One region of the Streptomyces sp. NPDC002324 genome, then DNA from elsewhere that is predicted to be linked to it. Evidence: riboswitches for the same ligand, from Rfam matches in the RefSeq annotation. Region 1 holds a riboswitch; each other region holds the start of a gene.
What was found. Region 1 has a riboswitch for cyclic di-AMP ahead of ACWCRJ_RS25930 (peptidoglycan DD-metalloendopeptidase family protein). Riboswitches for the same ligand answer to the same signal wherever they lie in the genome.
Positions count from the first base shown of each region.

Region 2: it holds a riboswitch for cyclic di-AMP, as region 1 does, so the genes downstream of both, ACWCRJ_RS28690 (transglycosylase family protein) here and ACWCRJ_RS25930 (peptidoglycan DD-metalloendopeptidase family protein) in region 1, are expected to answer to the same signal.
Region 3: it holds a riboswitch for cyclic di-AMP, as region 1 does, so the genes downstream of both, ACWCRJ_RS39005 (M23 family metallopeptidase) here and ACWCRJ_RS25930 (peptidoglycan DD-metalloendopeptidase family protein) in region 1, are expected to answer to the same signal.
Region 4: it holds a riboswitch for cyclic di-AMP, as region 1 does, so the genes downstream of both, ACWCRJ_RS03605 (C40 family peptidase) here and ACWCRJ_RS25930 (peptidoglycan DD-metalloendopeptidase family protein) in region 1, are expected to answer to the same signal.

Region 1 is NZ_JBSFCF010000021.1:118,814-124,239, reverse strand. It holds gene ACWCRJ_RS25940 (SGNH/GDSL hydrolase family protein) at 1-14, opposite strand, end outside; gene ACWCRJ_RS25935 (DUF6250 domain-containing protein) at 196-912, opposite strand; gene ACWCRJ_RS25930 (peptidoglycan DD-metalloendopeptidase family protein) at 1,125-2,126, opposite strand; cyclic di-AMP (ydaO/yuaA leader) riboswitch at 2,131-2,290, opposite strand; gene ACWCRJ_RS25925 (alpha-galactosidase) at 2,593-4,668, opposite strand; gene ACWCRJ_RS25920 (tyrosine-protein phosphatase) at 4,890-5,426, shown strand, end outside.
Region 2 is NZ_JBSFCF010000025.1:120,333-125,758, reverse strand. It holds gene ACWCRJ_RS28710 (Ppx/GppA phosphatase family protein) at 1-16, opposite strand, end outside; gene ACWCRJ_RS28705 (DUF501 domain-containing protein) at 13-555, opposite strand; gene ACWCRJ_RS28700 (FtsB family cell division protein) at 613-1,095, opposite strand; gene eno (phosphopyruvate hydratase) at 1,223-2,503, opposite strand; gene ACWCRJ_RS28690 (transglycosylase family protein) at 2,926-3,621, opposite strand; cyclic di-AMP (ydaO/yuaA leader) riboswitch at 3,626-3,825, opposite strand; gene ACWCRJ_RS28685 (transglycosylase family protein) at 4,008-5,072, opposite strand; gene ACWCRJ_RS28680 (cytochrome P450 family protein) at 5,300-5,426, opposite strand, start outside.
Region 3 is NZ_JBSFCF010000049.1:500-5,925, reverse strand. It holds gene ACWCRJ_RS39025 (dihydrofolate reductase family protein) at 1-344, opposite strand, end outside; gene ACWCRJ_RS39020 (MarR family winged helix-turn-helix transcriptional regulator) at 500-1,039, shown strand; gene ACWCRJ_RS39015 (GTP cyclohydrolase II) at 1,184-1,843, shown strand; gene ACWCRJ_RS39010 (PP2C family protein-serine/threonine phosphatase) at 2,000-3,112, shown strand; cyclic di-AMP (ydaO/yuaA leader) riboswitch at 3,385-3,546, shown strand; gene ACWCRJ_RS39005 (M23 family metallopeptidase) at 3,557-4,624, shown strand; gene ACWCRJ_RS39000 (aldo/keto reductase) at 4,807-5,426, shown strand, end outside.
Region 4 is NZ_JBSFCF010000002.1:122,068-127,493, forward strand. It holds gene ACWCRJ_RS03580 (8-amino-7-oxononanoate synthase) at 1-217, shown strand, start outside; gene ACWCRJ_RS03585 (DUF397 domain-containing protein) at 275-499, opposite strand; gene ACWCRJ_RS03590 (helix-turn-helix domain-containing protein) at 509-1,369, opposite strand; gene ACWCRJ_RS03595 (ATP-binding protein) at 1,638-2,096, shown strand; gene ACWCRJ_RS03600 (DUF6328 family protein) at 2,068-2,655, opposite strand; gene ACWCRJ_RS03605 (C40 family peptidase) at 2,732-3,205, opposite strand; cyclic di-AMP (ydaO/yuaA leader) riboswitch at 3,209-3,379, opposite strand; gene ACWCRJ_RS03610 (hypothetical protein) at 3,773-4,090, opposite strand; gene ACWCRJ_RS03615 (ATP-dependent Clp protease proteolytic subunit) at 4,098-4,784, opposite strand; gene ACWCRJ_RS03620 (hypothetical protein) at 5,012-5,263, opposite strand.

The DNA of each region.
Region 1 (5,426 bases):
TACGACCCGATCATCGTTCTGCTGTCATTCGAATCGTCTGCCACATCGGCCCATGATTCACCGTGGCATGTGACCTACGCGACCGTAATAAGGACTTGACGGACGGTGAGATAGACCACGGGTCAAGTGTTGGACAACCCGGAATACTCCAGGTCGGGATGGCCGCACTCCACCATCCCCACCCCCTCTCCCCCCTCAGCGGCGACCGCGCAACCTCCACACCCGGAAGTCCTCGATCCGGAAATGGCTCCAGGTGGTGCGGAAGGCGAAGTGCCCACTCGTGTACGGCGCGGGATCGACGTAGTCGAACACGAGCCGGCCGTTGTTCCACCACCGGACCTTCGACCCGTCGGAGACGATCCGCACCTGATGCGGCGCGTTCGCGACGAGCAGCGGCTCGGTGTAGTCGTAGATCAGTGGCCGCACGCCCGCCTCACCGACGTACCGGCGCAGGCGTGTCGTCGTGTTCGTGTTGGCGCCGTACCCGACGTAGTACGTCTTCAGGTGGTCGTACTCGGCGAGCGCGCCCGAACGCGGGGTGGCGAAGAGATCACCGGGTGAGCGCACATCGACGGCGTTCCAGAAGTTGTTGAGGTCGGAGACCCTGTCGTTGGCCCCGCCCGCCGAGACCGGCGTGGCCGTGTACTCGACGACGTACGGCCCTTGCAGTTTCCGCTTGAACCAGACCGTGGCCCCGGCCGGCACATCGACCTCCAGCACACCCCGCGATGCGGCGACCACCCCGCCCCTCTCCAACTCCACGGCCCACTGCCCGAGCCCGTGCCGGAAGTCGTCGGCGGCGATCAGCCGGCCCCGCCTCGGACGCGGGTGCGCGGCCGCCGTCCCCGCCGGAGCGAGCGCCGCGAGGGCGGCACCGGCGGCGAGGGCTCCGAAAGCTCTACGGGTGGTCATGACACTCCTGTCCCGATGGAAGGAAAGGGGAACGACGACGCGACGCGACGCGGAACCCGGATCCCCCCGCATAGAAAGCGCTTACGGAGATCACTGTGTACTTCCGTTCGCCCCCTGTCGAGGCTTCGGTCGGCCATGCCACACGACCGCAACACCGAAGGCCGGCCCCCAAGAAGCGGGGCCGGCCTTCGGTGTGGTTGAGGGACGGAACCTCAGACGCTGACGCCCTTCGAGCGAAGGTAGGCCAGCGGGTCGAGGTCCGAGCCGTAGGACGGCGTGGTGCGGATCTCGAAGTGCAGGTGCGGCCCGGTGACGTTGCCGGTCGCGCCCGAGAGGCCGATCTGCTGACCGCCGCTCACGGACTGCCCCGCGGAGACGGAGATCGAGGAGAGGTGGGCGTACTGGGCGTAGTAGCCGTCGGCCAGCCGGATGACGACCTGGTTGCCGTACGCGCCGCCCCAGCCGGCGGAGACGACGGTGCCCGCGCCCACGGCCTTGAGGGCGGTCCCGGTCGGGGCCACGAAGTCGACGCCCGTGTGGTAGCCGCTGGACCACATGCTGCCGGCGGTCTTGTACGCCGTGCCGACGGTGGCGCCCTGGATGGGCAGGCTGAAGCCGGAGCTGTTGGCCGACGAGGACTGGCCGTTCGACGTGGAGGCCGACGCCTGGGTGTCCTTGGACTCCTGCTTGGCGGGTGCGGAGGGCTTCGGCGTCGTCGACGACTCGGCAGGCTTCGAGGACTGCGACAGCTGCGGCTTCGACGACTGCGGCGTACCGCCCGACGCGGCCTGCCCGCCTATCGACAGCTTCAGACCCGGGTGGATCAGCGACGGGTCGGAGCCGATCGCCTCGCGGTTGTCCGAGTAGAGGCGCTTCCAGCCCCCGTCGACGTCCTGCTCGTCCGCGATCTTCGCGAGGTAGTCGCCGACCTTCACCGAGTAGGTCTTGGCCGTCTTCTTGGTGGCGGTCCGCTCCGCCTGCGCGGCCTTCTCCGCCTGCTCGATCCGCGCGCCCGCCTCGGCCGCGGCCTGCTGGGTGGCGATCGTGGCCGTCTTCTCGGAAGCCCCGGACACGGCGGCCGTCGGGGTGGCGGCCTGGGCGCCGGCGGCTCCGATCAGCGGCAGCGCGAGCGCAGCACCGCCGGTCCCGGCGGCGGCGATCGAGCGGGTGAAACGCTGGGACTTGGGACGGCGGTGCTTACCCTTCGCGGGCATGACGAATTCCTCTCCGGCGCCTGCGAGGTGAGCTGTCGGGTGCGGACTGGAGATGTCCGGCCGTGCTCGCGCACGGCTGTACCCCTAGCCTCTTCCGGAGACCGGAACAGGCGGTGATTCCTGTGGGTCCCCCGCTCCTGCCGTGGATCGGGTCGGTGTGCGGCTCCGGTCGGCGGCAGGATTGGGCGTCCGTCCGGATTGACGCCGAACGTAAGCGACTTGTGCCCACAGAGACAACCATTGGGACTTCCTGTGCGTCTTTCTACCTGATCCTTACATCAATCCACCATCACGCTCCGTCGAAGACCGGTCTTGAACATTTCCCAACCGCCCTGGAAACATGCGCGAATTACGTGCACATGGCGACAGCGGAACGTCACGAATATGACGCTGCTCACTCCCCTACGGGCCAGTAGGCTTTATTCCAGGGCTTGTTGGATTTAAAGCTCTATTTCGGACAGATCGCTCAAGTGCGACGCAGGTGGATAACCGTCGCATCGAAGTCGCCACGCAACCCCGTCGGCAACCCGTGGTGCAACAGAACGGCCCCTCGGTGCACTTCGCCCGTTTCGCGGCACTCATACACTTCTGTCGGGTCCAGTCCGCGCAGCCGGAGCGGAGCGGGCTGCTCACCGTAGTGCTGGGCCTGGAGCCAGGCCAGGACCACGACCTCGTCGTCGAGGACGTACTGCACGGCGCTCAGGCCACCCGTCGGCGGGCGCAGCCGGTAGAGATCACCGCGCTGCACGACCGGCCGGATCCGCTTGTACAGCTCGACCCAGCTCCCCGCCTCGGCCAGCTCCTCCTCCGTCCACTCGGTGAGGTCGCCACCGACGCCGAGCACGCCCGCCATGGCGCTGACGAAACGGAACCGCAGGGTGCTGACCCGGCCGTTGAGCTGGTTGTTCGGGCTGTCGGTGACCCATGCCGCCATGGTCCGGGCCGGGTGGATCTGGCTGAAGCCGTGCTGGATGGCGAGCCGGTCTAGCGGGTCGGTGTTGTCCGACGTCCACACCTGGTCCGTCCGGGCCATCACCCCGAGGTCGATACGACCGCCGCCGCCGGAGCACGACTCGAACGCCACCCCCGGGTGCGCGGCCCGCAGCCGGTCCAGCAGGGCGTAGAAGGCGTGCACATGCTCGATCCACAGTTTCTGCGGATACGGCTCGCCGGGCCAGCCGGCATCCGTGAAGCAGCGGTTGAAGTCCCACTTCACATAGTCGATCGGCGCACTGGACAGCAACGCGTCCAGCTTCTCCCACAGGTATTCCTGGACGTCCTCGCGCGCGAGATTGAGGACGAGCTGATTACGCAGCTCCGTCCGCTTTCGTCCCGGTTGGAACTGTGCCCATTCGGGATGCGCCCGGTACAGCTCGCTGTCCGGGTTGACCATCTCGGGCTCGACCCAGATACCGAACCGCATTCCGAGGGCGTGCACGTATTCGGCGAGGGGCTTGAGCCCCTTCGGGAAGCGGTCCGGGTTGGGCGTCCAGTCGCCGAGGCCGGCCCGGTCGCTCGTACGCGCCCCGAACCAGCCGTCGTCCACGACGAACAGTTCGACCCCGATGGCCGCCGCGCGCCGCGCGAGCGTCCCCTGCTGCTCCTCGGAGATGTCGAACTCGGTGGCCTCCCAGGAGTTGAAGAGCACCGGCCGGTCCTGGTCCGCGTCCGGGATGACGTACGTCCGCTGGTACGCGTGCCAGGCGCGGCTCGCCCCGCCGTGGCCGCCGTCGCTCCACAGGCCGGCGAAGACGGGCGTGGTGAACGTCTCCCCCGTCTCCAGCCGCAGCAGACCGGACTCGTCGTATCCGGCGCCGCCGGTGATCTGCACGCGGGCGTCCGGCAGTTGTGCGACCGCGATCCGCCAGGATCCCGACCAGCCCAGGGCGCAGCCGTAGACCTCGCCGCGCTCCTCGGTGGCGTCGGTGTCCAGGGCGACCCAGGGCAGGTGCTGGTGCCCGGTGTGGCCGCGCCGGCTGCCGATGACCTTCTCGCCGTAGGTGAGGTCGCCGCGCACGAGCCGCGACTCGGCCGCCCATCGTCCGTGCAGCTGGGACAGCCGCCAGGGCTCGTCCGCGCGCGGCGGCAGCGTCCACGTCGCCGAGTCGGCCCGCAGCAGCTCCACCGCCGGCCCGTCGTTGACCAGGGTCACCCAGCGCTCGATGACGTCGTCGCGCAGTCGGTAGTGCAGCGTGATCCCGAGCGCGCCGTCGGCGAACCGCAATCGCAGCTCGTCACCGTCCGTCTCGTACTCCCGGAAGGTCCACTCGGTGCCGCGCCGCTCGTCCGTGCGCACGGACAGGGCGGGACGGGTGAAGCGAGGTCCGCCCTCGACGGGGTACTCCTCGTGTCCGTCGACCGGGGCCTCGAACGGCCAGTACGGCAGCTGCTGTCGCGCGGCCAGCGCCTCGGCGTCGGCGAGCGCGATCCGGGGACCCCAGTGCAGGTGCAGCAGCTCGTCGTTCTCCGTGAGCCGCAGGGCATAGCTGCTCCTGGGCCCGGAAAGAATCCAGGTCCGGCCGTCTGTGCCGATTTCCAACATCAAGCCCCCACAGATTCGAACAGGTGCGATCAGGCGGCAACATCATCGCAGGTCGCTCCGCGCACTCGACGGGGCCTGTGGACAACCTCGGACGGGCGCGCCACGACCGCCTGTGGACAACTCATTGGCGTACGCACCCATGTCGTATCGTCGAGGGCGCGCCTCAGTGTCGAGGGTGCCCGTCGGTGATGCCGCCGACGGACGGATGGGAGGGAGCCCCAGTGACGCAGCAGATCCCGTCGACCGAGCCCGAGCTGACCGGAGTGCGCAATTTCCGCGATGTGGGAGGTCTGCCGACGGTGGACGGCCGCCGAGTGCGTCACGGGGTCCTGTTCCGCAGCGGGCACCTCGCGCACGCCACCGACGAGGACACCGCGTTCCTGGCCTCGCTGAACCTGCACACGGTCTTCGACTTCCGCAACGCGGCCGACCAGAAGCTGGAGGGCCCGGACGTCGAGCTGCCCGGCGTTGTCAATGTGAACCTGCCGCTGAGCGACCCGGCGGACGGCGCCGAGTTCTGGAAGATGGTCCGGGACGGCGACCTGGACCAGCTGCGCGCACTGCTGGGCGACGGCAGGGCGGCCGGCCGGATGATCGCCTCCTACCGGACGATGATCAAGCACCGCACGGCCGAGCACTCCCGTGTGCTGCACGCCCTGGCCGAGGACAGTGTGCCCGCGCTGATGCACTGCGCGGCCGGCAAGGACCGCGCGGGGCTCGCCATCGCCGTCGCGCTTCTCGCCCTCGGCGTCGAGCGC
Region 2 (5,426 bases), on a different contig from region 1:
CGGCGACCCGGGTCACTGGGCGTCCTCCTCGGAGGTCTCCGGCGCGGGAACCACGCACGGGCCCTTCGCCCACCACTCGGGCAGCATCGCGATCGCCTCGTCGCCCAGCGGGTTGACGCCGGGGCCGGCGGCCAGCGAGTGCCCCACGAGGACGTGCAGGCACTTCACCCGGTCCGGCATGCCGCCGGCGCTCGGGAAGCCCTCCAGGACCTCGATCTCGTCACGCCGGGCGATGTAGTCCTCGTGCGCGGCCCGGTAGGCGGCGGCCAGTTCGGGGTCCGTCGCCAGCCGCTGCGTCATCTCCTTCATCACGCCGTTGGCCTCCAGCGTGCCGATCGCGGAGGCCGCGCGCGGGCACGTCAGGTAGTACGTCGTGGGGAAGGGCGTGCCGTCCGGCAGCCGCGGGGCCGTCTCCACGACGTCCGGCTGCCCGCAGGGACAGCGGTGCGCGATCGCGCGGAGGCCGCGCGGGGGGCGCCCGAGCTGCTGCTGGAAGGCCTCGACGTCGGCGTCGGTCGGCTCGGTGCGCGGGGTGGTCGGCGGAGGGGTCTGCATAACCTGCTACTCAAGTCCTCGGTGTGGCTCATCGGTTCACGGTCACGGGGTGGCCGTTCAGCTGTCGGCGGCGTCGGCCTTGTCGACCCCGTCCCAGACATTGGTGTACCAGGGGCGGTCGGCCGCCCCCTGTGTCGTACGGGACTGCTTCGCCGCGTCCGGGTCGATCATGGTGTAGCCGGTCTCGCCCGGCATCACATAGTGCAGCCGCTCCCGGATGCGCTGCTCGGCGTACGCGTCGTCCTGCCAGCGCGCCTTGAGGTCGCGCAACTCCTCGACCCGCTCGCGCGCCTCCTGGCGCTGCCGCTGCGTGTCGGCGATCTCGGCGCGCTGGGAGACGTACTGCCTTATGGGATAGGCGAGCGCCACGATCATCGAGCAGAGGACGAGGGCGAGCAGCGCGGCCCGGCCGGTCAGCCGGGAGCGACGGACCTGGCGCTTGGCCTGCGAGCGGTAGACCCGGGCGGCCGTCTGCTCGCCCAGCACCTTCAGCCGGGTCGCGGTGGAGAAACGGTCCCGGTCCCGGTCCTTCACGGCCATGTCCCGCGCCCCTTCTTCTGCCTTCTCCCACGCGCACGCGCGTACGTCCCCGCACACGGTACGGGACCGGTACGGGGACGTACGTACGACTGGCGCGGGCTTGGCCCTCAACGGGTCAGCCGGCGGCTCAGCCCTTGAAGCGCGGGAAGGCGCTGCGGCCGGCGTAGACCGCGGCGTCGTCGAGGATCTCCTCGATGCGCAGCAGCTGGTTGTACTTGGCGACGCGGTCCGAGCGGGCCGGGGCGCCGGTCTTGATCTGTCCGCAGTTCACGGCGACGGCGAGGTCGGCGATGGTGACGTCCTCGGTCTCGCCGGAGCGGTGGGACATCATGCACTTGAAGCCGTTGCGCTGGGCCATCTCGACGGCGTCCAGGGTCTCGGTCAGCGAGCCGATCTGGTTGACCTTGACGAGCAGGGCGTTGGCGGAGCCCTCCTCGATGCCGCGGGCGAGGCGCTCGGGGTTGGTTACGAAGAGGTCGTCGCCGACGATCTGGACCTTGTCGCCCAGCTTCTCGGTGATGGTGTTCCAGCCGGCCCAGTCGTCCTCGAACAGCGGGTCCTCGATGGAGACGAGCGGGTACGACGCGACGAGGTCGGCGTAGTACTCCGTCATCTCGGCGGCGGAGCGCTCCTTGCCCTCGAAGGTGTAGACGCCGTCCTTGTAGAACTCGGAGGCGGCGACGTCCAGGGCGAGGGCGATCTGCTCGCCGGGGGTGTAGCCGGCCTCCTTGATGGCCTCCAGGATGAGGTCCAGGGCGGCGCGGTTGGACTCCAGGTTCGGGGCGAAGCCGCCCTCGTCGCCGAGGCCGGTGGACAGGCCCTTGGTCTTCAGCACCTTCTTGAGGGTGTGGTAGACCTCGGCGCCCCAGCGCAGGGCCTCGGAGAAGGACTCCGCGCCGATGGGGGCGATCATGAACTCCTGGATGTCCACGTTGGAGTCGGCGTGCGAACCGCCGTTCAGGATGTTCATCATCGGAACGGGCAGCAGGTGCGCGTTCGGGCCGCCCAGGTAGCGGAAGAGCGGCAGATCGCTGGCCTCGGAGGCGGCGTGGGCGACGGCGAGGGAGACGCCGAGGATGGCGTTGGCGCCGAGGGAGCCCTTGTTGTCGGTGGCGTCCAGGTCGAACATCGCCTGGTCGATCAGGCGCTGCTCGGTGGCGTCGTAGCCGACGAGCTCCGGGCCGATCTGCTCGATCACGGCGAGGACGGCCTTCTCGACGCCCTTGCCGAGGTAGCGGTTGGGGTCGCCGTCACGCAGCTCGATGGCTTCGAAGGCACCGGTGGAGGCGCCGGACGGAACGGCGGCACGACCCGTGCTGCCGTCGTCGAGGCCGACCTCGACCTCGACGGTGGGGTTGCCTCGCGAGTCGAGGATTTCCCGGGCTACGACGACGTCGATGGACGGCACGAGCATCTCCTTCATGGGATGTGACGCTGGTTGTGCGGGGCCGCTGGGGCCTGGCGACTAGAGCCTAACCGTCCCCGGGCCGTCGGCAGCCGACCGACCGTCCCGTGGACAGACAGACCGTACCCATTGTTCCCGGTCGGAACAAAGGGGGGTGGTCGAGAAAGTGAACAGAAGGAGGAGGCGGGCACGAAAAAGCCCCGCCCCGGTGCGTACGGGGGAATGCGCACCGGGGCGGGGAGCCCGTGGGGACGGGGGGACGGCCCTCACGAGGTCTTCACTATGGAGGACACGGCTGTGAGCGGGCTGTGGTTCAGCCGGGGAGCGGCCTGTTTTCCGGCCCGGCTGAACCTGCCCCGCCTGCCCGGCCGTGGGGGCGGCCGTGGGGTCGGCAGGCGTGTGGCGGCCGTCGTGGTCGCCGTGGGTCAGCTCAGGTGGAGCTGCTGGCCCGGGTAGATGAAGTCGGCGTCGTCGATGATGTCCTTGTTCAGCTCGAAGAGCTTCTCCCAGCCACCCTTGACGTTCTTCTTCGCGGCGATGGCGCTGAGGGTGTCACCGGTGACGACCTTGTACTCGCCGTCGCCCTTCTTGACCTTCTTGCCGGTCGGGGTCTTGACGGTGGCGCGCTCGGAGGAGCGGGAGGAGCGGGTGTCCTCGGTGCTCTTCTTGGTGCTCTCCTGCGTGCTCTGCGAGGAGGAGCCGGAGGAGTCGGCGTTGCCGGAAGAGGCGGCGGCGCCGTCGTAGGAGGCGCCGGACAGACCCTTGCCGCAGACCGGCCAGGCACCCTTGCCCTGACCGGCGAGGACCTTCTCGGCGATCGCGATCTGCTGGGCCTTGCTCGCCTGGTTGGCGGTGGAGGCGTACTGCGTACCGCCGTAGGCGGCCCAGGTGGAGGCCGAGAACTGCAGACCGCCGTAGTAGCCGTTGCCGGTGTTGATGGACCAGTTGCCGCCGGACTCGCACTGGGCGACGGCGTCCCACTCGGAGGCGGTGGCGGCGGAGGCGCTGCCGGCGGCCATCAGCGGGGCGGCGACCGCCGCGGCGCCGGTGACACCGACGACGGCGATGGCGCGAGCGGCCTTGGACGGACGACGGTGCTTGCCCTTGCTGGAAAACAGCATGGAGAGATCCCCTCACCGACGCCTGCGAGGTGAGCTGTCGGGTTCGGGCCGGTTGAGTTGCCCGGCCGCGCACGCTCGCCTCTCGGCTCACGTCGCGCGGCTTCACCCCCAGCCGGTTCCGGTCGTGCGCCCCCGAAGGGCCGCAACCGCCGGACCCGGCACTTACCTTGGGTCCCCCGCTCCTGCCTACGGCGCTTGACGCGACGACTGTTCCTCACGGCCGATGGCAGGATTCGGCGTGCCGACCGGGAGGGCCCGCTGTGGCGAGCGGTCACGACCGTAAACAGGTGATTGCCCGAATTTCAAAGACGATCAGGGGGTCTGTGATTCATCTCCCACAATGATCAAAACGGGCATTCAGGGTCGAACCATGACGCGAACTGCCGCTACTTTTCGCCCGTTTCGGCACCGACTTCGAGGGTCTGACCGGGAAGGATAAGGTCCGGGTCAGTTCCGACCGTGCGCTCGTTCTCGGAGTACAGCGTCCGCCACCCGCCGTTCAGGCCGAGCGAGTTCACGATGCCGGTCAGACTGTCGCCCACGCGGACGGTGTAGGCGCCCTCCGCGCCCTCGCTCGACGCGCCGCCGTCACGCGAGGCGTGACGGCCTGAGGTGGCGCCGTCGGCCTTGTCCGCCCCGGAGCCGGTGTCCGCGCCCTCGTCGGCGCTGGCGCCGCGATGCCGGCCGCTGCCGCCGTCGACGTCATCGTCGGCCGCGGAGCCGTCCGCCTGGCTGGAATCGTCCGTGTTCGCACTGCCGGATTCCTTGGAGCCGGTGCCGGTGCCGGTGCCGCTGTCGCCGGAATCGGTGGAGTCCGCGGCGTCGGAGCCCGCGTCCGGCTCGGTGGTCGCCTTCGTGGAGCCGTCGAGGGCCTTCGCGGACGCGTCCGACGACTCGGTCGACTCGGTCGATTCCTTCGACCCGTCGGAGCGCGTGGAGTCGGTGCCGTCGGCCGACTTGGCCGAGCCGGTGGACCCGGTCGAGTCGGAGGAATCCGATGCACCCGATGAACCGGATGCGCCGCCGGAGTCGGACGAGTCGTCCGCGACACCCGTGTCCACGTCGGCGGGACCCGAGTCGCCGCCCAGGTTGTGCAGCAGTCCGCAGGTGGACCAGACGCCTACGCCCTGGTCCGCGAGGACCTTCTCGGCGACGGCTATCTGCTGCGAACGGCTGGCCTGGTCCGCGGTCGTCGCGTAGTCGAGGCCGCCGTACTTCTCCCAGTTCTCCTGGGTCAGCTGGAGGCCGCCGTAGCGCCCGTTCCCGGTGTCCGCGCTCCAGAAGCCACCGCTCTCGCACTCCGCCACCTGGTCCCAGGTGGTTCCGCTCGCCGCGCTCGCGCCGGTGGCGCCGAGGAGTGGGATCGCGATGGCCGACCCGGTGACTCCCGCCGCGACGAGGAGAGCCGGAGCCTGACGGGGGCGACGGTGACGACCGTTCCCGGAGAGCATGCGGTTGCCTTTCACACGACAGCGGTGGTCTGTGCGACGGGCGCGGTGCCCCCTTCGCACTGACGTGTGAACGTATCGGCAGTCGATCAGTTGTCACAAGTTAATGCAGCGCAGATCACGTGAAGATCACAGAGTTGAGGGAGCGTCAATTTCTGGCTCGGAATGGGGTAGTGTTACGGCCCGTCCGGGTACAACTACGGGCCGCTCACGGCGCGATCACCACCCACTCACGGCCGCGCCCGTGGGGTGAATTCCACCGGAAGCGTGCGCAATCCACGCATGATGAGGCCTCCCCGCCACCGCAAATCGGCCGTATCCACTGCGAGTCGCAGATCGGGGAGCCGGGTGAGGAGC
Region 3 (5,426 bases), on a different contig from region 1:
CCCGCACCCGTGTCCGTCGTGTACACGACCTTCGCGCCGCCCGTGTGCCAGAACTGGGCCGCCGGGTCGAGATCGCCGGACGCGCTGACCGTGACCTTCAGCGGGTACTCGGAGAGTCCGGCGGCGACACGGGCCGCGCGGCGCTCGGGGGAGTTGACCAGCAGGCGGGGGTTGTCGGTGCGCAGGGTGCCGGCGCCGATCAGGATGGCGTCGCTGGCCGCGCGCACCTCGTCGACCCGGTCGAAGTCGGCCGGGCCGGAGAGCAGCAGCCGCTCGGGCCCGGTGTCGTCCAGGAAGCCGTCGAGGGAGACGGCGGCGGACAACAGGACGTAGGGCTGGGGCATGGACGCGCTCCCTGGCGGTGACGGCGGTGGGGATGGGGCTACGGCGGTGAGGCTGCGACTTCGGTGGTGGGGATGGGACTACGGCGGTGGGGCCGGTCGGGGTGGCGTTCCGGCGGGGCTTGGTTCAAGTTTTAAACAATAACTACACTGTACGTATGACGACCCGCTGGCTCACCCCCGACGAGCAGCGTGCCTGGCGTGCCTACGTGGCCGCCAGCTCGCTCCTGGAGGACGCGCTCGACCGGCAGCTCCAGCAGGAGGCCGGTCTGCCGCACCTCTACTACTCCGTGCTGGCCTCCCTCTCCGAGGCGCCGGACCGGCGGATGCGGATGACCGATCTCGCCCAGCATCAGAAGATCACGCGCAGTCGGCTGACGTATGTCGTCACCCGGCTGGAGAAGGACGGCGTGGTGCGGCGCGAGGACTGCCAGTGGGACAAGCGGGGCAGTGTCGCCGTGCTCACCGACGAGGGCATGGGCCTGTTGGAGCGGGTGGCGCCGGGCCATGTCGAAACGGTCCGCAAGGCCGTCTTCGACCATCTCAGCCCCGAGCAGATCGGTCAGTTCGAGGAGATCTGCGCGTCCATCGCGACGGCGATCCAGGGCGGGGACCCGCAGGCGGCCCCCGGCTCCGACGATCTGCCGTGGCGCCGCCGCGCGTGTCCGTCGAGCCAGGCCGGTCCGTCCGGGGAGTAGGTCTCGCGTTTATTCCCGGGTCGCGGGAATGTGAGGCATCCCAAAGAGGTTGCTTGAAATTTGAAGCAGGGGTTAGAGTCCTGCCGAGCGTCATGCTTCAAATCTGAAGCATGACGACGCCCGCACCAGGACCGGAGATCCCGCATGCCCGACATTCCCGCTGCCACCCCGCGTGCCCGCGTCCGGGTGCCGCTGCGTTTCCAGGACGGCTACGGCGTAGACGCCGAACTGGTCACCTTCCACGGCCTCGTCGACGGCCAGGAGCACCTGGCGCTCGTCCTCGGCGACCCCGCCCCCGGCACGGACCCGCTGGTCCGGCTGCACTCCGAGTGCCTGACCGGCGACGTCTTCGGGTCGGCCCGCTGCGACTGCGGTCCGCAGCTGCGCGAGGCGGTGGAGCGGATCGCCGAACGCGGCGGCGTCCTCCTCTACCTCCGCCAGGAGGGCCGGGGTATCGGCCTCTACAACAAGCTCGACGCGTACGCCCTCCAGGACCAGGGGCTCGACACCTACGAGGCGAACGCGGCGCTCGGCCTGCCCGAGGACGCCCGTGACTACACGGCGGCGGCCCAGATGCTGGGTGCCCTCGGCATCGACCGGCTGGACCTCCTCTCGAACAACCCCGACAAGGCGCAGCAGCTCCGCGACCTGGGCATGGGCGTCCGCCACCGCGTCCCCACCGGCGTCTTCACCACCGCCCACAACGTGCGCTACCTCCGCGCGAAAGTCCTCCAGACCCAGCACACGCTCCCCCTCCCGGAGCTGCCGGAGCTGACGGGACTGACGGGACTGACCGCGGGCTGAATCCAGGGTCCACCCCCTCCGCTCCCTCCCGCCGGCCCCTCCTCCCCCTCCTGCCGGCCCCTCCTGCCGGCTCCCCTCCCGCTAGCCCAATCGGCCCCGTCGACTAGCCCCGGGCTCCATCGCCGGAAACCCTGTATCCGTGGGCAGCGAGAAGGGGTGGCGGGGGTGAGGGAGCCGAGCGGGTGGCGGCTCTCGTACGTCCGTACGCTCCTTCGCGTCCTCCCGGCCCTGCTCATCACCATCGGCCTCTTCTACGACCACTTCACCCCGCGCGAGTTCACGGCCGTCCCCTTCTTCACCGCCTCGCCCCTGGTGGCGGCCCCGCTCTTCTCGCTGCTCGGCACGGTGATCGTCGGAATCGCCTCGGTCGCCGGGGTCAGCGCCGTGCGCGGCTACTACGGCGACACGGGTCAGGTGGACGCGATCACCGAGATCGCCACGGTGGCCACCGTCGCCGTACTGGCCGTACTGATCAACCGCCTCGTCCGCCGCAGCGACGCCCGGCTCGCCACCGCCCGCGAGATCGCCGAGGCGGCGCAGCGGGCCGTACTGCCGGTGCCGCAGGAGCGGATCGGCGGGCTGGAGATCGCCGCGCGGTACGAGGCCGCGCAGGCGGGGGCGTCGATCGGGGGTGATCTGTACGCGGTGCAGGACTCGCCCCACGGCGTACGGGTGATCGTGGGCGATGTGCGCGGCAAGGGGCTGGGCGCGGTGTCGGCGGTGGCGGTGCTGATCGGCGCGTTCCGGGAGGCGGCCGAGCAGGAGTCGACGCTCGAAGCGGTCGCCCAGCGGCTGGAGCGGGCGCTGGCCCGGGAGACGACCAGGCGGGAGGCCGCGCTGCGGGACGCGGCGGTGGAGTACGAGGGGTTCGTGACGGCGGTTCTGGCGGAGTTCCCGCACGGGGCCGGACGCGCCCGGATCGTCAACCGGGGGCATCCGTCGCCTTTGTTGCTGCTCGCCGACGGCACCCTGTGCACCCTGGACGCCCGGCGGCCGGCCCTCCCGCTGGGCATGGAGGACCTGGGCGCCTGGCCCGACCGCGCGGAGGAGGCCGAATTTCCGCCCGGCGCCACGCTGTTGTTCTACACGGACGGTCTCTCCGAGGCGCGGGACGCGCGCGGTGCCTTCTACGACCCGGCCGAGCGCCTGTCCGGCAGGGTCTTCTCCGCCCCGCGCGCCCTCTTGACGACCCTGGCGGACGAGGTGCGCCGGCACACGGGCGACCGCACGACGGACGACATGGCCCTTCTGGCGGTCCGCCGCCCGTGACATCCGGCAGGCACGGAGGCTCGGAGGCGCTCCTGTCACCGAATGTCACCGAACGTGTTTGTTCGACCGTCTTCCGTAGGTCTGCTGATATGGCGTCAGAACTTTTGTTACTCGTGAGGCAAGTCAACTCGCCCGTTTTAAACCCCTCATGACCCGTAAAGTCCACCGGGAACGCCGGAACGATCATTCGGAACAGCTTGGAATGGAGTACTCGCGTCTATTAACGTTCGATAACGCAGCGCGGTCGTCCCAGCCGTCACAAGAGACGGCTCCGTGCTCACGCGCCGAATCCCGCAAGGGAACCGGGGAACCACCACCCTGGGGTGAATCGCACGGAGACCGTCGTGGCAGTGCGCACGACCGGTTTACGCGCGTAGGAGACCTTCCTGCTCCGAACCCGTCAGCTAACCCGGTAGGCGAGGAGGAAGGAAGGAGTACGCCCACGTGGCGTCGAACCGGTCCGCGACCGAAGCCCCGTTCGTGCCCGACCAGCGTGACGGCGAGAGCCAGACGTTCGGCTACGGCAGCTACAACAGCGACAACGAGGGCCCCTGGCAGGAGTGGAATCCCAGTGAGGACTCCCTTCGCCCCGCTCGCGGTCGGCACCGCGTCGCCAAGAAGACCGGCGTACTCGCTCGTGGCGGTCTCGCCCGCAGCTCCACGGTTCTCGGTGTCGGTGTCATAGCCGCCGTCAGCGGCGCCGGCATGGCCAGCGCGCAGTCCGGCAAGGCCCCCGTGTCCATCTCGATGCCCGACATGCCGAACGTCGGCTCGGTCTTCGAGGACGAGGACGAGGCCGACCAGCCGGAGCCCGAGGCCTCCAGATCCCCCCTCAGCAGCGCCGGCCTGACGGCCGCCGACACCGAACAGGGCACCGCCGACGCCGGTGAGGCGCTGCGCGCCCGCATCATGGCGCAGGCCGAGTCCCAGCAGGACGCCTTCGACAAGGCCGCCGCCGAGGCCGCCCAGACCGCCGCCGCGGACAAGGCCGCCGAGCTGGCCGCCAAGGAGAAGAAGGAAGCCGAGGCCAAGGAGGCCGCCGCCGAGAAGAAGGCGGCCGAGGAGGCCGCGGCGAAGAAGGAAGCGGAGCGTCTCGCCTCCCTCGCCAAGCAGTTCACGCTGCCGACCTCCTCGTACACCCTCACCTCCACCTTCGGTCAGGCCGGCCCCTACTGGTCCTCCGGATACCACACCGGCCTCGACTTCGCCGCCCCGACCGGCACCCTGATCAAGGCCGTCCACAGCGGCACCATCACGCAGGCCGGCTACGAGGGCTCCTACGGCTACAAGACCGTCCTCACCCTCGATGACGGCACCGAGATCTGGTACGCCCACCAGTCCTCCATCGGTGTCAGCGTCGGCCAGAAGGTCGCCACCGGCGACGTCATCGGCCGCGTGGGCGCCACCGGCAACGTCACCGGCGCCCACCTCCACATGGAGGTCCACCCGGGCGGCTCGGCCAGCGGCATCGACCCGGCGGCGTGGCTGCGCAGCAAGGGTCTGACCCCGTAGAGCCGGTCGGAGAACGAAGCGGCGACGCCGCGTGAGTCCGTGAGGACCGCGCGGCGTTCGTCATACGCGCGTGCCGGCGACCGCTTCCGCCGCGGCCCCCGACCCCTTGCCGCCCCACGGCTTCACATGGCGTTCACGCCGGCGCGGAATGCGGGCGTCCGCCGCGACGGTTGACGTTGCACATGACTTCTCTTCGCAAGCTGGGCACGTCCGACATCGAGGTCTTCCCGCTCTCCCTCGGCGGCAACGTCTTCGGGTGGACGGCGGACGAGGCCCAGTCCTTCGCCGTCCTCGACGCCTACGCGGCCGCCGGGGGCAACTTCGTCGACACCGCCGACTCCTACTCGGCCTGGGTTGAGGGCAACACGGGCGGTGAGTCCGAGAGGATCATCGGCAGGTGGGTCAGGTCCCGGGGCAACCGCGACGACGTGGTCATCGCGACCAAGGTGAGCCAGCACCCCGAGTACCAGGGCCTGACGGCGGCCAACATCAAGGCCGCGGCCGACGCCTCCCTCGCCCGCCTCGGCACGGACCACATCGACCTCTACTACACCCACTTCGACCAGCCCGAGGTGCCCGTCGAGGAGATCGTCACCGCGCTCGACGACCTGGTGAAGGCCGGCAAGGTCCGCGCGACAGCCGCGTCCAACATCACCCCCGAACGCCTGAAGGCCTCCCTGGACTTCTCGGACGCCGAGGGCCTGGCCCGCTACGTGGCGGTCCAGCCCCACTACAACCTGGTCTCCCGGGACACCTACGAGGGCCCGCTCCAGTCCGTCGCCGCCGACGCGGGCCTTTCCGC
Region 4 (5,426 bases), on a different contig from region 1:
GCGGCCCGACGCCGCCGTGGTGTCCGTACGCGCGCCGTCGCCGGATCAGGCGCTGCGGTGGGCGGCGGACTGCCGGGCGGCGGGTCTCGCCGTCGGCTGTTTCCGCCCGCCGTCCGTGCCCGACGGCGTCTCGCGGCTGCGGCTGACCGCCCGTGCGGATCTCACGCAGGGGCAGATCGACCGAGCCGTGGGGATCATCGGCGATACGCGACCGTGAGTCGGCGTCCCGGCCGAGCCTCGCCGCAAGCGGAAGGACGAACGCTGTCGGTGGGGGTCACCGCAGCGTGGTGATGAATCCCTCCCAGGCGTCGGGGTCGAACAACAGGGCGGGCCCCGCCGTGTTCTTCGAGTCGCGTACGGCCACCAGCCCGGCCCAGCGGCCGGATCCCGGACGGGCCGTCTCCACACAGTTGTTTATCCCGGTACTGCGGCTGCTGCGCAGCCATCGCACATCGGGCAGTTCGGTACTGGTGGGTACGTTCCGAGGCAGTGCGGACATGGTGCCTCCTTACGCGCCGGCGGCTAGCCCGGCGATGTAATCCAACGAGTCCTCGGGCGAAAGGGCGTGGATCTGAAGGGCGTTGAAGGCCTCGACATACGCCTTGAGGTCTTCTTTCCGTTCGAGATAGAGGCTACTCGTCAAGTGGTCGAGAACAACCACGTCCAGATCGGATGTGCTCCGAAATGAGAAAATTACGAAAGGTCCCGTGACGCCGATATGCGCCCCGGCAGTGAACGGGAGCACCTGCAGTCGCACTTGGGGAAGCCGCGCCGCCTCGACCAGACGGACCAGCTGCCGGGACATGATCTCGGGACCGCCCACCACACGCCGGAGAACGCCCTCGTCGAGCACGGCGCTCAGCTCCATCGGCGGGTTCCCGCGCAGCACCTCCTGCCGCGCGAGCCGCACTTCCACGAGCGCGTCGAGTTTGTCGTCATCCAGCCCCTCCACCGCGGCCCGTGTCACCGCCCGCGCGTACTCGGGGATCTGCAGCAGACCCGGAACGACCGAGGTCTCCAGCGTCCGCATGCCCCCGGCCTGCGACTCCAGGCTGATGAAGTCCCGGTACGTCGGCGGCAGTACGCCCCGGTACGCGTGCCACCAGTTGTGCCGCCCACCGCCGTCCTCGGAGCCCGCGAGCGCCAGGAGCAGCTCCCGTAACTCGGTGTCGTCGATCCCGTACGCGTCCAGGAGCTTGCGGACGTCCGCGGGCTTCACCCCGCTGGCGCCCGTCTCGATCCGGCTCACCTTGGACTGGTGCCAGCCGACGCGATGGGCCGCCTCGATGCTCGTGAGCGCCGAACGGGTGCGCAGGACACGCAACTCGGCACCTAGCTTGCGGCGGCGCACCGCCGGACCGTACTGCATGGGATTCTCCTTCCGCCCGGCGCTCTCGATCGCGGTGACGACACCGGATGTCGGGGTGACGACAGAGGATGGACGAAGACCCCACCCAAATACGTTCGGTCGTCGGATAGTTCACCGCTTCGAGCGACAGATATATGCACATCTTGGTGGATCGCCACGCGTGACGGCCCAGGTAGTGGCAGTCTGGCGCGAAGCACCAGTCCGGGACCGTAGTCGAACCATCCGCTCCCTGTCGGACACCGGTCCCGTGGGAAAGGGACGCCTCGCCATGGCAGATCACCTGGAAGCATCCGTCACTCTGCCGAGCGATCCCGCCTCGGTGTCCGCAGCCCGGAACTACGTCGCCACCGTGCTCGCCGAATGGGGCCTGCCGGGCGACACGGGCATCGCGGACACCGTGCGCCTGATCGTGTCCGAACTCGCCACCAACGCCGTCCAGCACACACTGGGCCAGTCGCCCACCTTCACCGTGGACATCGCGCTCGACCGGGACGAGCACTTGCGGATCGGCGTCACCGACAGTCATCCGCGCTTTCCCAAACGCCTGCCGGCCGCCGTCCAGCAGGACAACGGCCGGGGCATGGTCATCATCCGCTGGCTGACCGCGGAGTGCGGCGGCAGGCTGAGCGTCAGACCCACGCGGGAGGGCGGCAAGACGGTGGCGATCGAACTTCCGTGGACGCTCCCCGTCCAGCCGGTCACCGCAGGTGGTCCGCCGGAGACCTGACGGGGCTGTCGTCCTCGACCGGTGGCGTCGGGGGCGGCAGGGGCGTCGGCGGCGGGAGTGGCGACGGCGGCGTGGTGTCGCGGCCCGAGGCGCGTCCCACCAGTTTCGGGAGCAGGCCCCACAGGAGCAGGCACGCCAGGAGCGTGCCGGACCCGGCGGCGACACCGGCCGTCCGGCTGAGCGTCACGTCCACGACGAGCGTGACGGAGCCGGTGAAGGCCGGCATCAGCACGATCAGGCCCGCGGTGGCCAACCGGGACGAGACCTGGACGATGGCGGGCTTGGCGTTCTGCTGGAAGAGCGAGCGGTGCAGGGCGGCCGGCGCGGTGAAGAGCGTCGCCGCGAGGACGGCCAGCAACAGGGTGGTCACGTAGGTGACACGCTGGAAGGTGTCCAGGTCCGGAAAGCGCGGGGTGAAGGCCAGCGTCAGCAGGAACGCGAAGAGGATCTGCACCCCGGTCTGGGTGACCCGCAGCTCCTGGAGCAGCTCGGAGAAATTGCGATCGGCGCGTTCGAGGGGTGTCTCGTTACGTGCCGGGCGGGTGGGTTCCTCGGCCATGGCGGCACGGGTAACCACATGTGTACGACATACGCCAGCGGGGGCGGCGGACAGTTCCGCCGCCCCCAGCGGTGGGTCAGCGGACCCGGCCGTACCAGACGCTCTTCGTCCAGATCTTCTGCAGCCGGACGACGTCACCCGTCTTCGGCGAGTGCCAGATCTTTCCCTTCCCCGCGTAGATACCGACGTGGTAGACGTTCGAGCCCGAGTGGAAGAAGACGAGATCTCCGAGCTTGCGGCTGCTCACGGAGATGTGCTTCGTCTTGTTGTACTGCTGCTGGGCAGTACGGGGCAGCTTCTTGCCCGCCTTCTTGAACGAGTAGAGCGTCAGCCCCGAGCAGTCGAACCTGCCCGGACCCACGGCGCCGTACTTGTAAGGGGAGCCCTTCTTGGAAGCCGCGACCTTGAGTGCCTTCGACGCCACCGTGGCGGCCTCGGCGCCGGATGCGACGCCCGGGACCACGATGCTGCCGCCGACGGCGGCGATGGTCAGAGCCGAGGCCGTACCGGCCCGGGTCAACAGCGACGGGACACGATTCAGCGCAGTCATGCGCAACCCTTCGTCAGCCGCCTGTGAAGGATGACCTGTCGGATTCGGGCTGGCGAAGTTGCCCGGCCGCTGACGCGGCTTCACCCCAAGGGCTGCTCGGCGCGGTCATGGCGTGACCGTTCCGGCGACCCGTCGTGCTTGGGTCCTCCACTCCTGCCGATGCACTTCTGTCGACCGGTAACCGGGCGGCGGCAGGACTCGGCGTCCACCCGGATCGCCCCGCCGCTGCGGCGGGGGCTTGTCGTCGAGAAGGGATCTTGGCGTACTCAAGTGCGAAAATCCCAACGGAACCGGGGATTTGTGGTCTTACTCACCACTCGCCCGTTCGGGTGGACAGGGCGTTTTCCCTCGTTGTGTCCCAGTGGTCGAGGAGGTCCGCACCAGCGCCGGAATGCAGTACTCCGCCCATGTACCAGGCATCTTGCGCAACTTCACAGGTCCTCACGACGTATGGGCCGATGGGTCGATCGCGGTAGGCCGACCGGAGGGCGTCGCGCCGGGACCGGACGCCCCGTCAGTAGTACGGCGCCCGATGCGCGATCGGTTCAGGCGGGTGACGCGAACGGCTCAGGCGGGGGAGTCCTCCGCCTCCGGCGGCAGCGCCACCCGGCCGGCGCGCCGCTCGCCGTCCAGGATGCGCAGGGCCCGCGCGAGCGTCGGGGCGTGCACCTCGTTCTCCCCGCGTCTGTGCATCAGTTCGAGCGCGTCGCGCAGGGCGGTCGCCTTCGCTACGAGCGCCTGCGCCGCGCGCAGCCCGCGGTACGTGTCGCCCGGACGGGCCGGATTGATCCGGCCGAGGAGGTCCACCACGTCCAGATAACGGTCGATCAGTTCCGCCTCGGCGCGGGTGAGCGCGGGCAGGGGCGGCAGTTCGGGCGGGAGCATCCGCGCCTCACCTCGCGCCGGGGAGCGGGAGTGAGGGGGGCGTGGACGAGGGTGGTGGGGGTGAGGGGGGTGTAGGTGGGGTCTTGCGGCTCCGGATCACCCGGTCGGCCAGGCCGTACGCCACCGCCGCCTCGGCGTCGAGGAACTTGTCCCGCTCGATGTCGGCGCTGATCCGCTCCGGGCTCTGCCCCGTGTGCCGGACGAGCATCTCCTCGAGGTTCCGGCGGTTGCGCGTCAACTCCTCGGCCTGGAGCGCCAGATCGCTCGCCTGCCCCTCGATCGGGTCGGCCAGGGCCGGCTGGTGGATCAGCACGCGCGCCCCCGGCAGCATCGAACGCTTGCCCGGTGTGCCCGCCGCCAGCAGCACCGCGGCGGCCGACCCCGCCTGCCCCAGGCAGACCGTCGCCACGTCACAGGTGACGAACCGGATCGTGTCGTAGAGCGCCGTCATCGCGCTGAAGGAGCCGCCGGGCGAATTGATGTACAGCGCGATGTCCCGGTCCGGCGCCTGGTACTCCAGGTGCATGAACTGCGCCATCACGTCGTTCGCCGACGTGTCGTCGATCCGCGTCCCGAGGAACACGATCCGTTCCTCCAGCAGCTTCGAGTACGGATCCATCGTCCGGTGACCCGTGCTGGTGCGTTCGGTGAACTCGGGCAGCACATGACGGGCCGACGGTGGGTTCTCGGGCATGGGGTGTGCCTCCTCTGATCGACTTCCGTAAAAAATGTACAGGACGTACGGACTCTGGAGGAGGGAGATCGGCTGAAAGCGAACGGATCCCCGCGGAACGGGGCTCCGCGGGGATCTTCGGTGGGGCGTTGGTGGAGACCTTGGTGGGGACTTCTGGTTCGGGAATCTCCGGCGGGATGTCTGGTGGGATGTCTAATTGAATGTCTGGTGGGATCGGATCCGGGCGATCAGTTGAGCGGCGCGGGGGCCGGGGTCCCGTAGAAGGTGACCGGCGGCCAGCCGCGGGCGGCGGCGAGTTCGTTCAGGGCGTCCGCGACTTCGAGCGCGCTGATCCGCTGGGCGGCCGGGGCCTCCGTCGTGGCGACGCTGAAGGTGACCGTCAGTTCCGTCATCTCGGTGCCGGGCATACGAACCGTGCCGCTGAACCTGGCGCCCTCGGGGAAGTCGGCCGCCCCTCCCGCCCCGGTCTCGGTGCTCATGCCCTCCGAGGTCTCCGTGCTCACCGCCGTCGCCGCCTGAGCGGTGCCGTTCGACGTGAGTACCGCCCCTGCCGCCGCCGATCCCGAGTATCCGAGCAGCGACCGCCTGGAAAAGCCGGACATTGTTCCCCCTGTGTTCGGTTGTCATGGACGCCTCCTGCGG